Regions from separate parts of the Streptomyces sp. NPDC050732 genome, predicted to be linked through region 3. Evidence: riboswitches for the same ligand, from Rfam matches in the RefSeq annotation. Region 3 holds a riboswitch; each other region holds the start of a gene.

What was found. A riboswitch is a leader RNA that binds a small molecule or an ion and turns the genes downstream of it on or off. The one in region 3 is predicted to bind cyclic di-AMP.
Region 1: linked by a shared signal. The riboswitch ahead of AB0H82_RS04660 (C40 family peptidase) and the one ahead of AB0H82_RS15350 (M23 family metallopeptidase) in region 3 are both predicted to bind cyclic di-AMP.
Region 2: linked by a shared signal. The riboswitch ahead of AB0H82_RS13035 (M23 family metallopeptidase) and the one ahead of AB0H82_RS15350 (M23 family metallopeptidase) in region 3 are both predicted to bind cyclic di-AMP.

What each region holds. Positions count from the first base shown of each region.
Region 1 covers NZ_JBFAHP010000003.1:267,977-271,240, forward strand. Annotated here, with positions in the region: gene AB0H82_RS04650 (helix-turn-helix transcriptional regulator) at 1-679, opposite strand, end outside; gene AB0H82_RS04655 (ATP-binding protein) at 952-1,404, shown strand; gene AB0H82_RS04660 (C40 family peptidase) at 1,448-1,921, opposite strand; cyclic di-AMP (ydaO/yuaA leader) riboswitch at 1,925-2,101, opposite strand; gene AB0H82_RS04665 (hypothetical protein) at 2,460-2,768, opposite strand; gene AB0H82_RS04670 (ATP-dependent Clp protease proteolytic subunit) at 2,776-3,264, opposite strand, start outside.
Region 2 covers NZ_JBFAHP010000012.1:10,467-13,730, forward strand. Annotated here, with positions in the region: gene AB0H82_RS13030 (aldo/keto reductase) at 1-406, opposite strand, end outside; gene AB0H82_RS13035 (M23 family metallopeptidase) at 469-1,518, opposite strand; cyclic di-AMP (ydaO/yuaA leader) riboswitch at 1,566-1,713, opposite strand; gene AB0H82_RS13040 (PP2C family protein-serine/threonine phosphatase) at 1,935-3,020, opposite strand.
Region 3 covers NZ_JBFAHP010000014.1:152,566-155,829, reverse strand. Annotated here, with positions in the region: gene AB0H82_RS15355 (GntR family transcriptional regulator) at 1-403, opposite strand, end outside; gene AB0H82_RS15350 (M23 family metallopeptidase) at 607-1,410, opposite strand; cyclic di-AMP (ydaO/yuaA leader) riboswitch at 1,423-1,585, opposite strand; gene AB0H82_RS15345 (pitrilysin family protein) at 1,815-3,200, opposite strand; gene AB0H82_RS15340 (pitrilysin family protein) at 3,197-3,264, opposite strand, start outside.

The sequences.
Region 1 (3,264 bases), on a different contig from region 3:
TAACGAAAGGACCGATCAGGCCCACATGCTCACCTGCGGCGAACGGCAACACCTGAAGCCGAACGTGAGGCATGTGAGACGCCTCCCTCAACCGGATCAACTGCCCCGCGAAGACACCCGCCCCGCCCACCGGCCGCCGCAGCACCGCCTCATCCATGACCACGCTCAACCGCAGCGGCGGATCCGAGCGCAGCACGTCCTGCCGGGCGAGGCGGACCTCCACCAACGCCTCGACCTGCTCCTCCGGCAGCTCGCCGAGCGCGGCCCGGGTCACCGCGCGTGCGTACTCGGAGGTCTGCAGCAGACCGGGGACCACGGAGGTCTCCAGCGTGCGCACCCAGCTCGCCTGCGACTCCAGGCTGATGAAATCGCGGTAGGTGGCGGGCAGCAGATCGCGATAGGCCTTCCACCAGTGATGACGTCCCGCGCCCGGGTCGTCGGCGCCGGCGAACGCGATGAGCAGCTCGCTGCGCTGCGGATCCTTGACCTGATATGCCTCCATCAGCAGCCGCACGTCGGCGGCCTTCACGCCACTGCGGCCCGTCTCGATCCGGCTCACCTTGGACTGGTGCCAGCCGACCTTGGCGGCGGCCTCGCTGCTGGTGAGTCCCGCGTGACCGCGCAGGGCACGCAGGGCGGCGCCGAGCTGACGACGGCGCACCGCCGGGCCGTACTGCATGCCCGTCTCCTTTCGGACGGAGCCGTCGGATCTCCCGGCGGCAGGGCAGGGCAGTAGGCGAGATTAGAGGAAGTACCGCTCTCCCGCCCAAATACGGTCTGCCGTAGCAGAGTTCACCGCTTCGAGCGACAGATATATGCACATCTCGGTGGATCGCCACCCGTGACCGGCCAAGGAGTGGCAGGCTGGCGCGAAGCACCAGTCCGGGACTGTCAGCGAGTCATCCGCCGCGAGCCGGAGACCGGTCCCGGTGGGAAAGGGACAACGTCGCCATGGCAGACCACCAGGAAGCCTCCGTCACCCTGCCGAGCGATCCTGTCTCGGTCCCCGCCGCCCGGAAATTCGTATCCCGCGCGCTCGCGGAATGGGGCCTGCCAGGTGACGCGGAGGTGGCCGACACGATCAGGCTGATCGTCTCTGAACTCGCCACCAACGCCGTGCAGCACACGCTCGGCCAGTCGCCCACCTTCACCGTGGACCTCGAACTGGACCGCGACGAACAGTTGCGCATCGGTGTCACCGACAGCCACCCCCGCTACCCCAAGCGGCTCCCCGCGGCCGTCCAGCAGGACAACGGCCGCGGCATGGTCATCATCCGCTGGCTGGCGGCCGAGTGCGGCGGCAGGCTCTCGGTCAGCCCCACCGACGAGGGCGGCAAGACCGTGTGGATCGCGCTGCCCTGGCAGGCACCTGTCCAGCGCGGCTCGCGTGACGACGCCCGCTGACGGGCTCGGCCGCCGTCCACGGACGCCGCGCTGGACGGTGCGGTCAGCGCACCCTGCCGTACCAGACGCTGTTGGACCAGATCTTCTCCAGGCGCACCACGGTCCCCCTCTTGGGGGCGTGCCAGATGCGGTTGTTACCCGCGTAGATCCCGACGTGGTAGACGTTCCGACCGGAGTGGAAGAACACCAGATCACCACGGGTCCGCTGGGACCTGGAGATGTGCTTGGTCTTGTTGTACTGCGCGGCGGCCGTGCGAGGCAGCTTCTTGCCCGTCTTCTTGAACGAGTAGAGCGTCAGCCCCGAGCAGTCGAACCGGTTGGGTCCCGCTGCCCCGTAGCCGTACGGGGAGCCCTTCTTGGACGCCGCGATCTTGAGCGCCTTCGTTCCGTGTGTCGCTGCCTCGGCCTCCGACGTGAGCCCGGGGGCCATGACGGTGCCGCCTACCACGGCGAGCGTGAGGGCCGATGCGGCCCCTGTCCTGCTGAGCAGCGACGGAACATGATTCAGCGCGGTCATGCGCAACCCTTCGTCAGCCGCCTGTGAAGGATGACCTGTCGGGTTCGGGCAGGCGAAGATGCCCGGCCGCGTCGTGCTCTGCGGCTTCACCCCAAGGGCGTCGTCCGGACTTCCCGGACGGGCCCGTCGTACCTGGGTCCTCCACTCCTGCCGTTGCACCGATGTCGACCGGTCATCCGGGTGGCGGCAGGACTCGGCGTCCGCCCGGACCGCCCCGCCGCTGTGGCGGGGGCTTGTCGTCGGAAGGGATCTTGACCCGAAACAGGTCCGAAAACCGAGTCGAAACGGTGTTTTGTGAGGCTCCTCACGACTGACCTGTTCAGGTGGACACTGCCGAATTCGACGTTCCGCCGCACTCTCTGACGACCGCTCGACCAGCAGCGGAATGCCCGATTCCGCCCATGCTGTACTCGCTGGACGCAACTTCGGACCGCGCGGATGACGACGCCCGGGTACGCCGTCCGGGGTAGCCCGACTGGTCCGTTTCGAAGTCGCCCCGGACGGTTCCGATGTCGGGAGCGTGGCGGCCGACGGGGCTTCAGGAGCCTTGCGGAGGCGGCACGGTGAGTCGCCCCGCCCGCCGCTCGCCGTCGAGGACGCGCAGCGCCCGGGCCAGCGTGGGCGCGTGCACCTCAGTCTCGCCCCGCTGGTGCATGAGGGCGAGCGCGTCCCGCAGCGCGGTCGCCCGGCCGACCAGGGCCTGGGCGGCGCGCAGGCCGCCGTAGGTGTGCTCGGCGCGCGCCGGATTGATGCGGCCGAGCAGGTCGACGACTTCGAGATACCGGTCGATCAACTCTGCCTCGGCGTGCGTGAGGGCGGGCAAAGGGGGCAGTTCGGGCGGCAGCACCGGCGGCTCACCTCGGGTCGCGCGCGGCGAGCGAGGCCTTGCGGCTCGGGATGATCCGGTCCACGAGCCCGTACTCCAGGGCCGCCGGGGCGTCGAAGATCTTGTCCCGCTCGATGTCCGCGGTGATCTGCTCCGGGCTCTGCCCGGTGTGCCGTGCGAGCAGCTCTTCCAACTGCCGCCTTGTGCGCAGGAGTTCATCGGCCTGGATCGCCAGGTCCGTGGCCTGGCCCTGGAGGGGTTCGGAGATGGCCGGCTGGTGGATCAGGACGCGTGCGCCGGGCAGCGCGAACCGCTTGCCGGGCGTGCCGGCGGCGAGCAGCACGGCGGCGCCGGACGCGGCCTGGCCCAGGCAGATCGTCTCCACGTCGCAGCTGACGAACCGCATCGTGTCGTAGATCGCGGTCATCGCGGTGAACGAGCCGCCGGGGGAGTTGATGTACAGCGAGATGTCGCGGTCCGGTGCCTGGTACTCCAGGTGCATGAACTGCGCCATCAC
Region 2 (3,264 bases), on a different contig from region 3:
TCTCCTCGACGGGGACCGACGGGTCGTCGTAGTGGGTGTAGTAGAGGTCGATGTAATCGGTGCCGAGGCGGCGCAGCGAGGCGTCGACCGCGCCCTTGACGGTGGTCGCGGAGAGGCCCTTGTACTCGGGGTGGGCGCCGGCCTTCGTGGCGATGACGACGTCGGAGCGGTTGCCGCGCTCGGCCAGCCACTCGCCGATGAGGTTCTCGGACTCGCCGCCCCGGTTGCCCTCCACCCAGGCCGAGTAGACGTCGGCGGTGTCGATGAAGTTGCCGCCGGCCGCGGTGTAGGCGTCGAGGACGTCGAAGGACGCCGTCCGGTCGGCGGTCCAGCCGAAGACGTTGCCGCCGAGGGAGAGCGGGAACACTTCGAGGTCGGAAGAGCCAAGCTGGCGAAGAGAAGTCATACGTCCCTCAACACCGCCACCGGAAACCGAATTCCGTTCACCGGGCCGGCAGCGGGGTCACGTCAGGGGTTCAGGCCCTTGCTCCGCAGCCAGCCGAGCGGGTCGATCCCGGAGCCGCCGGGCGTGTGGACCTCCAGGTGGAGGTGCGGACCGGTGACGTTGCCCGTCGCGCCGACGCGGCCGATGACGTCGCCCGTGTTGACCTTCTGGCCCGCGCTGACGTTGAGCGAGGACTGGTGGCAGTACCAGACCTCCGTGCCGTCCTCCAGTTCGAGCACGGTGCGGTAGCCGTACGCGCCCGCCCAGCCGGCCTCCTTGACGGTGCCGGTGTGCACGGCCTTGAGGGGGGTACCCGTGGGAGCGGCGAAGTCCAGACCCGTGTGGTGCCCGGAGGACCACATGGAACCGGCGTCACCGAAGTGCGACGTGAGGGTGTACGAGGAGGTGGGGATGGCGTAGCTCTTGGCGAGCTTGGCCAGGCGCTCGGCCTCGGCCTTCGCCTTCCGGGCCTCCTCTTCCTTCTTCTTCTTGGCCGCGGCCTCGGCGTCCGCCGCCTTCTCGGCCGCCTTCTGCTGGTCGGCCGCCTCTTCGGCGGCCTTCTTGACCGCGGCCTCCTCGGCCGCCGTCCGCACGGCGGTGTCCGCCTGCTCCTGCTGGTTCTCGGCCTGCTGCATGATGCGGGCGCGCAGCGCCTCGCCCGCGTCGGTGGTGCCCTGCTGGGCGTCGGCGGTGCTGACACCGGCGGCGGTGAGCGGGGCGGCGGCCACGGCCGTGGTCGTCTCCGGCGTGTCGTCGGACATCAGGGACCCGACGCCCGGCAGGGACTCGGCGGCCGGCAGCGAGTCCGCGACGGCGCCCACGCCCGGCAGGTCGGGCAGGGATATGGAGACCGGCGGCTTGCCGTCCTGCGCGGTGGCGATGCCGCCCGCGCCGACAGCGGCGATGACGCCCACGCCGAGCACGGTGGAGCTGCGGGCGAGCCCGCCGCCGCTCTTCTTGTGCACGCGGTGCCTGCCGCGGACGGGACGGATGGACTCCTCGGTGGGGTTCCACTCCTCGAAGGATTCGAGGGGGCCCTCGTCGTACGAGCCGAAGTCGTCGTCATTCGGCACGTACACGGCTCGGGGGGCAGGCCGGTTGGACGCCACTGGGGCGCGCTCCTTTCCTTCCTTCTCGCCTACCGGGTTAGCTGACGGGTTCGGAGCAGGAAGGTCTCCTACGAACACCTGGCACGGAGGCACAGCTGCCCGATTCACCCCAAGTTGGTGGTTCCCCGGCTCCCTTGCGGGATTAGGCGCGTGCGCGCGGAGCCGTCTCTAGTGACGGCTGGGACGACCGCGCTGCGTTATCGAACGTTAATAGACAGGGGGTCCGTATTCCAAGCCGTTCGGGTTGATCGTTAACGCTCATCGGCCGTACGTACCGGGACACGAGGGTGCGGACCGGGTCGAGTTGGCCCCCGATCTTCAAACACCGGAGCTTTACATTTCCTTGATCGTGTGTCAGTTGTTATGCGGAGTGGTGCACTTCAGTCACCGGTGGTGACCTCCGGATCGCCGGTGGCGGGCCGCCGCACCGCGAGCAGCGCCATGTCATCCGTCATGGCGCCCCCCGTGTGCCGCCGCACCTCCCCCGCGAGGGCGGCGAGCAGCGCGTGCGGGCCGCCCCGGCCCGGGAAGATCCGCCCGCCGAGCCGCGCCGCGGGATCGTAGAACTCCCCCGCCGCGTCGCGCGCCTCCGACAGGCCGTCCGTGTAGAAGAGCAGCGTCGCGCCGGGCGGGAACTCCGACTCGTCCGCCCGGTCCGGCCAGACCCCCAGGTCGCCCATGCCGAGCGGCAGCGCGGGCTCGCTCGCCGACATGACGCACAGCCGCCCGTCGCCGCGCAGCAGCAGCGGCGGCGGGTGCCCGCGGTTGATCAGGCGTACGGAACCCTCGCCGTGCCGGATCTCCGCGAGGACGGCGGTGGTGAACCCCTCGAACGCGTCGAGACCGTCGCGCCGGGTCCCCTCGCGCGCCAGCGCCCGCTCCAGGCGCTGCGCCACCGCCTCCAGGGTGGCCTCCTGCTCGGCGGCCTCCCGGAAGGCACCGATGACGACGGCGACCGCCGCGACCGCGCCCATGCCCTTTCCGCGTACGTCGCCGACGATGAGCCGCACGCCGTGCGGGGTGTCCTGCACCGCGTACAGATCGCCCCCGATGAACGCGTCCGCCTGCGCGGCCTCGTACCGTGCCGCGATGTCGAGCCCGCCGATGCGCGGGTCCGGCGCGGGCAGCACGGCGCGCTGGGTGGCCTCGGAGATGGAGCGGGCGATGGCGAGCCGGTCGTTGCCGCGGCGCACGACACGGTTGATCACGATCGCGAGGGCGGCGACGGTCGCCACGGTGACCACTTCGGTGACGACCTCGACATGGCTGCTGACGCCGTTGCCGTAGTGCAGGAAGAGGACGGCGCCGGTGGCCGCCGCGCCGGTCAGGACGGTACTGAGCAGCGAGTAGAAGGGAGCGGCGATCAGCGGGGCGGCCGTGAAGAGCGGGGCGGCGGTGAACTCCGGCGGGGTCGCGGCGTCGTAGCAGACCCCGACGATGAGCAGCAGGAGCGGCAGGACCCGCACGAAGGCACGCTCGGGACCGGTGGCACCCCTGGCCCCCTTGGCCCCCCTGACCCTCCCGTCGTCGGGTCCTCCTCGCTGCCCCACCGCTTGTCTCCCGCCGACTCCGCGCCCATGACCGCGCTCCACCCAGGGTTCCCGCAGCGGGAGGAGGCTGCGACCTGGTGCGGGCCGGGCGGGTGACGTCACACCCGCGCCCGAACGAAACACCCGGGCCCGGAAAACACCCAGGGCCCGGAACCATGTT
Region 3 (3,264 bases):
CGAGCGTCTCGTGGAACCAGCCGCCCAGGGAGCGCAGATCCTCCCCCAGGCCGCCCCTTGAGCGCTCCTGGCCCAGCCTGACGAGTCCGCGCAACACCTTCAGGTGCGCGTCCGTGCGGCGCTGCGCGGCGCGCGCCGCGGCGAGCGGTTCGAGCAGCGTCCTGACCTCCAGGAGGTCGGCGGCCTCCTGTTCGGTGGGCTCGGCGACGCAGGCGCCCGCGTGCCTGCGGGTGACGACGAAGCCCTCGGCCTCCAGCGTGCGCAGGGCCTCGCGCACGGGCACCCGGGAGACGCCGTAGCGACGGGCGAGGAGTTCCTCGGTGAGCCGGCCGCCCCTTTCGTGGACACCGGCGACAATGTCGTCCCGAATGGCCGTGCATACCGAGTGCGCGGGAACGCTCATGATCGGACCTCCGCCTTAATCCCCGCGAAACGCGGTCGACCGACGCTCATTCAGTGACTCTATTGCAGAGCGTCGGCATTTCCGACGGCGGGCCGGAATCCATGGATATCTTTTGGCCAAGGGCGGAACGAACGAGGGCAACGCGAAAGCCCCGGCTCTGGGCGAGCCGGGGCTTTCGGAACTGTGCGGGGGTCCGCCGTCCGTCAGACGTTGACGCCGTGCGAGCGGAGGTACGCGACCGGGTCGATGTCCGAGCCGTACTCCGCGCCGGTGCGGGCCTCGAAGTGGAGGTGCGGGCCGCTGGAGTTGCCGGTGGAGCCGGAGAGGCCGATCTGCTGGCCGGGGGTGACCGTCTGGCCCACGGTGACGCCGAGGGACGACATGTGGCCGTACTGGGTGTACGTGCCGTCGTTCATCTTGATGACCACGTTGTTGCCGTAGGCGCCGCCCCAGCCGGCCTCGACGACGGTGCCGGAGCCGACCGCGTGGACCGGGGTGCCGGACGCCGCGTGGAAGTCGACACCGGTGTGGCTGCCGGAGGACCACATGGCGCCACCGGTCTGGTAGCCCGTGGAGACGTACGAGCCGCTGATCGGGGAGACGTAGGCGTTCAGGCGCTTGCGCTCGGCCTCGCGGGCGGCGCGCTCCTTGGCCTCGCGTTCCTTCTTGGCCTTCGCCTTGGCCTCGGCCTCCGCCTTGCGCTTCTCCTCGGCGGCCTTCTTCTTGGCGGCCTCTTCGGCCTTCTTGGCGGCAGCGGCGTCGTCGGCGGCCTGCTGCTGCGCCGCGGCCTGCGCGTCGATGCTCGCGGCGAGGGAGTCGCCCACGGATATCGCCTGGGTCAGGCCGGTGTGCTCCATGGCCGCTTCGTCGGGGGCGGCGAGCGCCGGGGCCGCGAGGCCGCCGATGACACCGGTGGTGGTGAGCGCGGCGACGCCGGCGACGTTCGCGGTGGTACGCGTGAGGCGGCTCGGACGACGGTGCTTCCCGGTGGCACGGGTGAACGCCATGTGGCGGGTGATCCTTTCCTTCCTTCTCGCCTACCGGGTTAGCTGACGGGTTCGGAGCAGGAAGGTCTCCTACGGATCCCTCACCTCACGGCAAGGTGCCCGATTCACCCCAGGGGACATGTGGGTCCCCGGCTCCCCTGGCTCGCGCCGTACGGGGACTCGGCGATGACTGTCCGGTGCCGCGGGTGCGGCGTACTGCGCGACGAACAGCCGGGTCGACGCTAAACGGGCCGCCTTCAATCGACAAACAGAAGTCGTCTTTTGTAGCGCACGCCACACGGCAGACAGGCAACCACCATACGAATTCGGACATATGAGGACCCCGGCGCCCGAAGCGGTCACCAGGGTCCCGATATGTCCTGACTGTCACTCAGCCTGGCCTGTAACTCAGCCTGGTCTGTCGCTCAGCCGGTGACCACACTCACTTCGCCGATGCCGAGCGCTCTGACGGGCTCCTCGATCTGCGCGGCGTCCCCGACCAGGATCGTCACCAGACGGTCCGCCGGGAAGGCGTTCACGACGGCGGCGGTGGCCTCCACGGTGCCGGTGGCGGCCAGCTGCCGGTACAGCTGCGCCTGGAAGTCGTCCGGCAGGTTCTGCTCGACCTGGTCGGCGAGGGTGGCCGCCACGGAGGCCGCCATCTCGTACTTGAGGGGGGCGACGCCCACCAGGTTCTGCACGGCCACGTCACGCTCGGCGTCCGTCAGGCCCTCGGCGGCGAGGACGCGCAGGACCTTCCACAGGTCGTCCAGCGCCGGTCCCGTGTTCGGGGTGTCCACGGAGCCGCTGATGGCGAGCATCGCGGCGCCCGAGCCGTCCGGCGCCGAACGCAGGACCTGACTGAACGCCCGTACGCCGTAGGTGTATCCCTTCTCCTCGCGCAGGACACGGTCGAGACGCGAGGTGAGGGTGCCGCCCAGGCAGTACGTACCGAGAACCTGGGCCGGCCAGACGCGGTCGTGCCGGTCGGCTCCGATGCGGCCGATCAGCAGCTGCGTCTGGACCGCTCCGGGGCGGTCCACGATGACGACGCGGCCGCGGTCGTCTGCGGTCACCGGCGGCACCGGGCGCGGCTCGCCCGGGGAGCCCGTCCAGGCGCCGACGGTGTCCGCGAGGACGGCGTCCAGGTCGGTCCCTGCCAGGTCGCCGACCACGACGAGGGTGGCCGTGGCGGGGCGGACGTGCTTCTCGTAGAAGGCGCGCACCGCCGCCGAGTCGATGGCCGCGACCGTCTCCTCGGTGCCCTGGCGCGGACGCGACATGCGCGAGGTCGCGGGGAAGAGCTCCTTGGAGAGCTCCTTGGCCGCGCGGCGCGCCGGATTGGCGGCCTCGTGCGGGATCTCGTCCAGGCGGTTGCGGACGAGCCGCTCGATCTCGCTGTCCGCGAAGGCGGGGGCCCGCAGGGCGTCGGCGAGCAGGCCGAGCGCCTTGGGGAGCCGGGAGACCGGGACTTCGAGGGAGACGCGTACGCCGGGGTGGTCGGCGTGCGCGTCCATGGTGGCGCCGCAGCGGTCGAGCTCGGCGGCGAACTCCTCGGCGGAGTGCTTGTCGGTGCCTTCATTGAAGGCCCTCGCCATGATCGTGGCGACGCCGTCGAGGCCCTCGGGCTCGGCCTCCAGGGGCGCTTCGAGGTTGATCTCGACGGCGACGACCTGCTGACCGGGGCGGTCGCAGCGCAGCACGGTGAGGCCGTTGGGCAGCGTGCCGCGCTCGGGCGCCGGGAAGGCCCAGGGCCTGGCGGGGCCCGCCTGGGGCTGGGGGTGGAACTGCATCGTCGCGGCCTCGGTCACTTCGCCGCCTCCTCTTCTTCCTCAGCGGCCTCTGCGCCCTCGCCGGCGGCAGTCACGGGTTCGT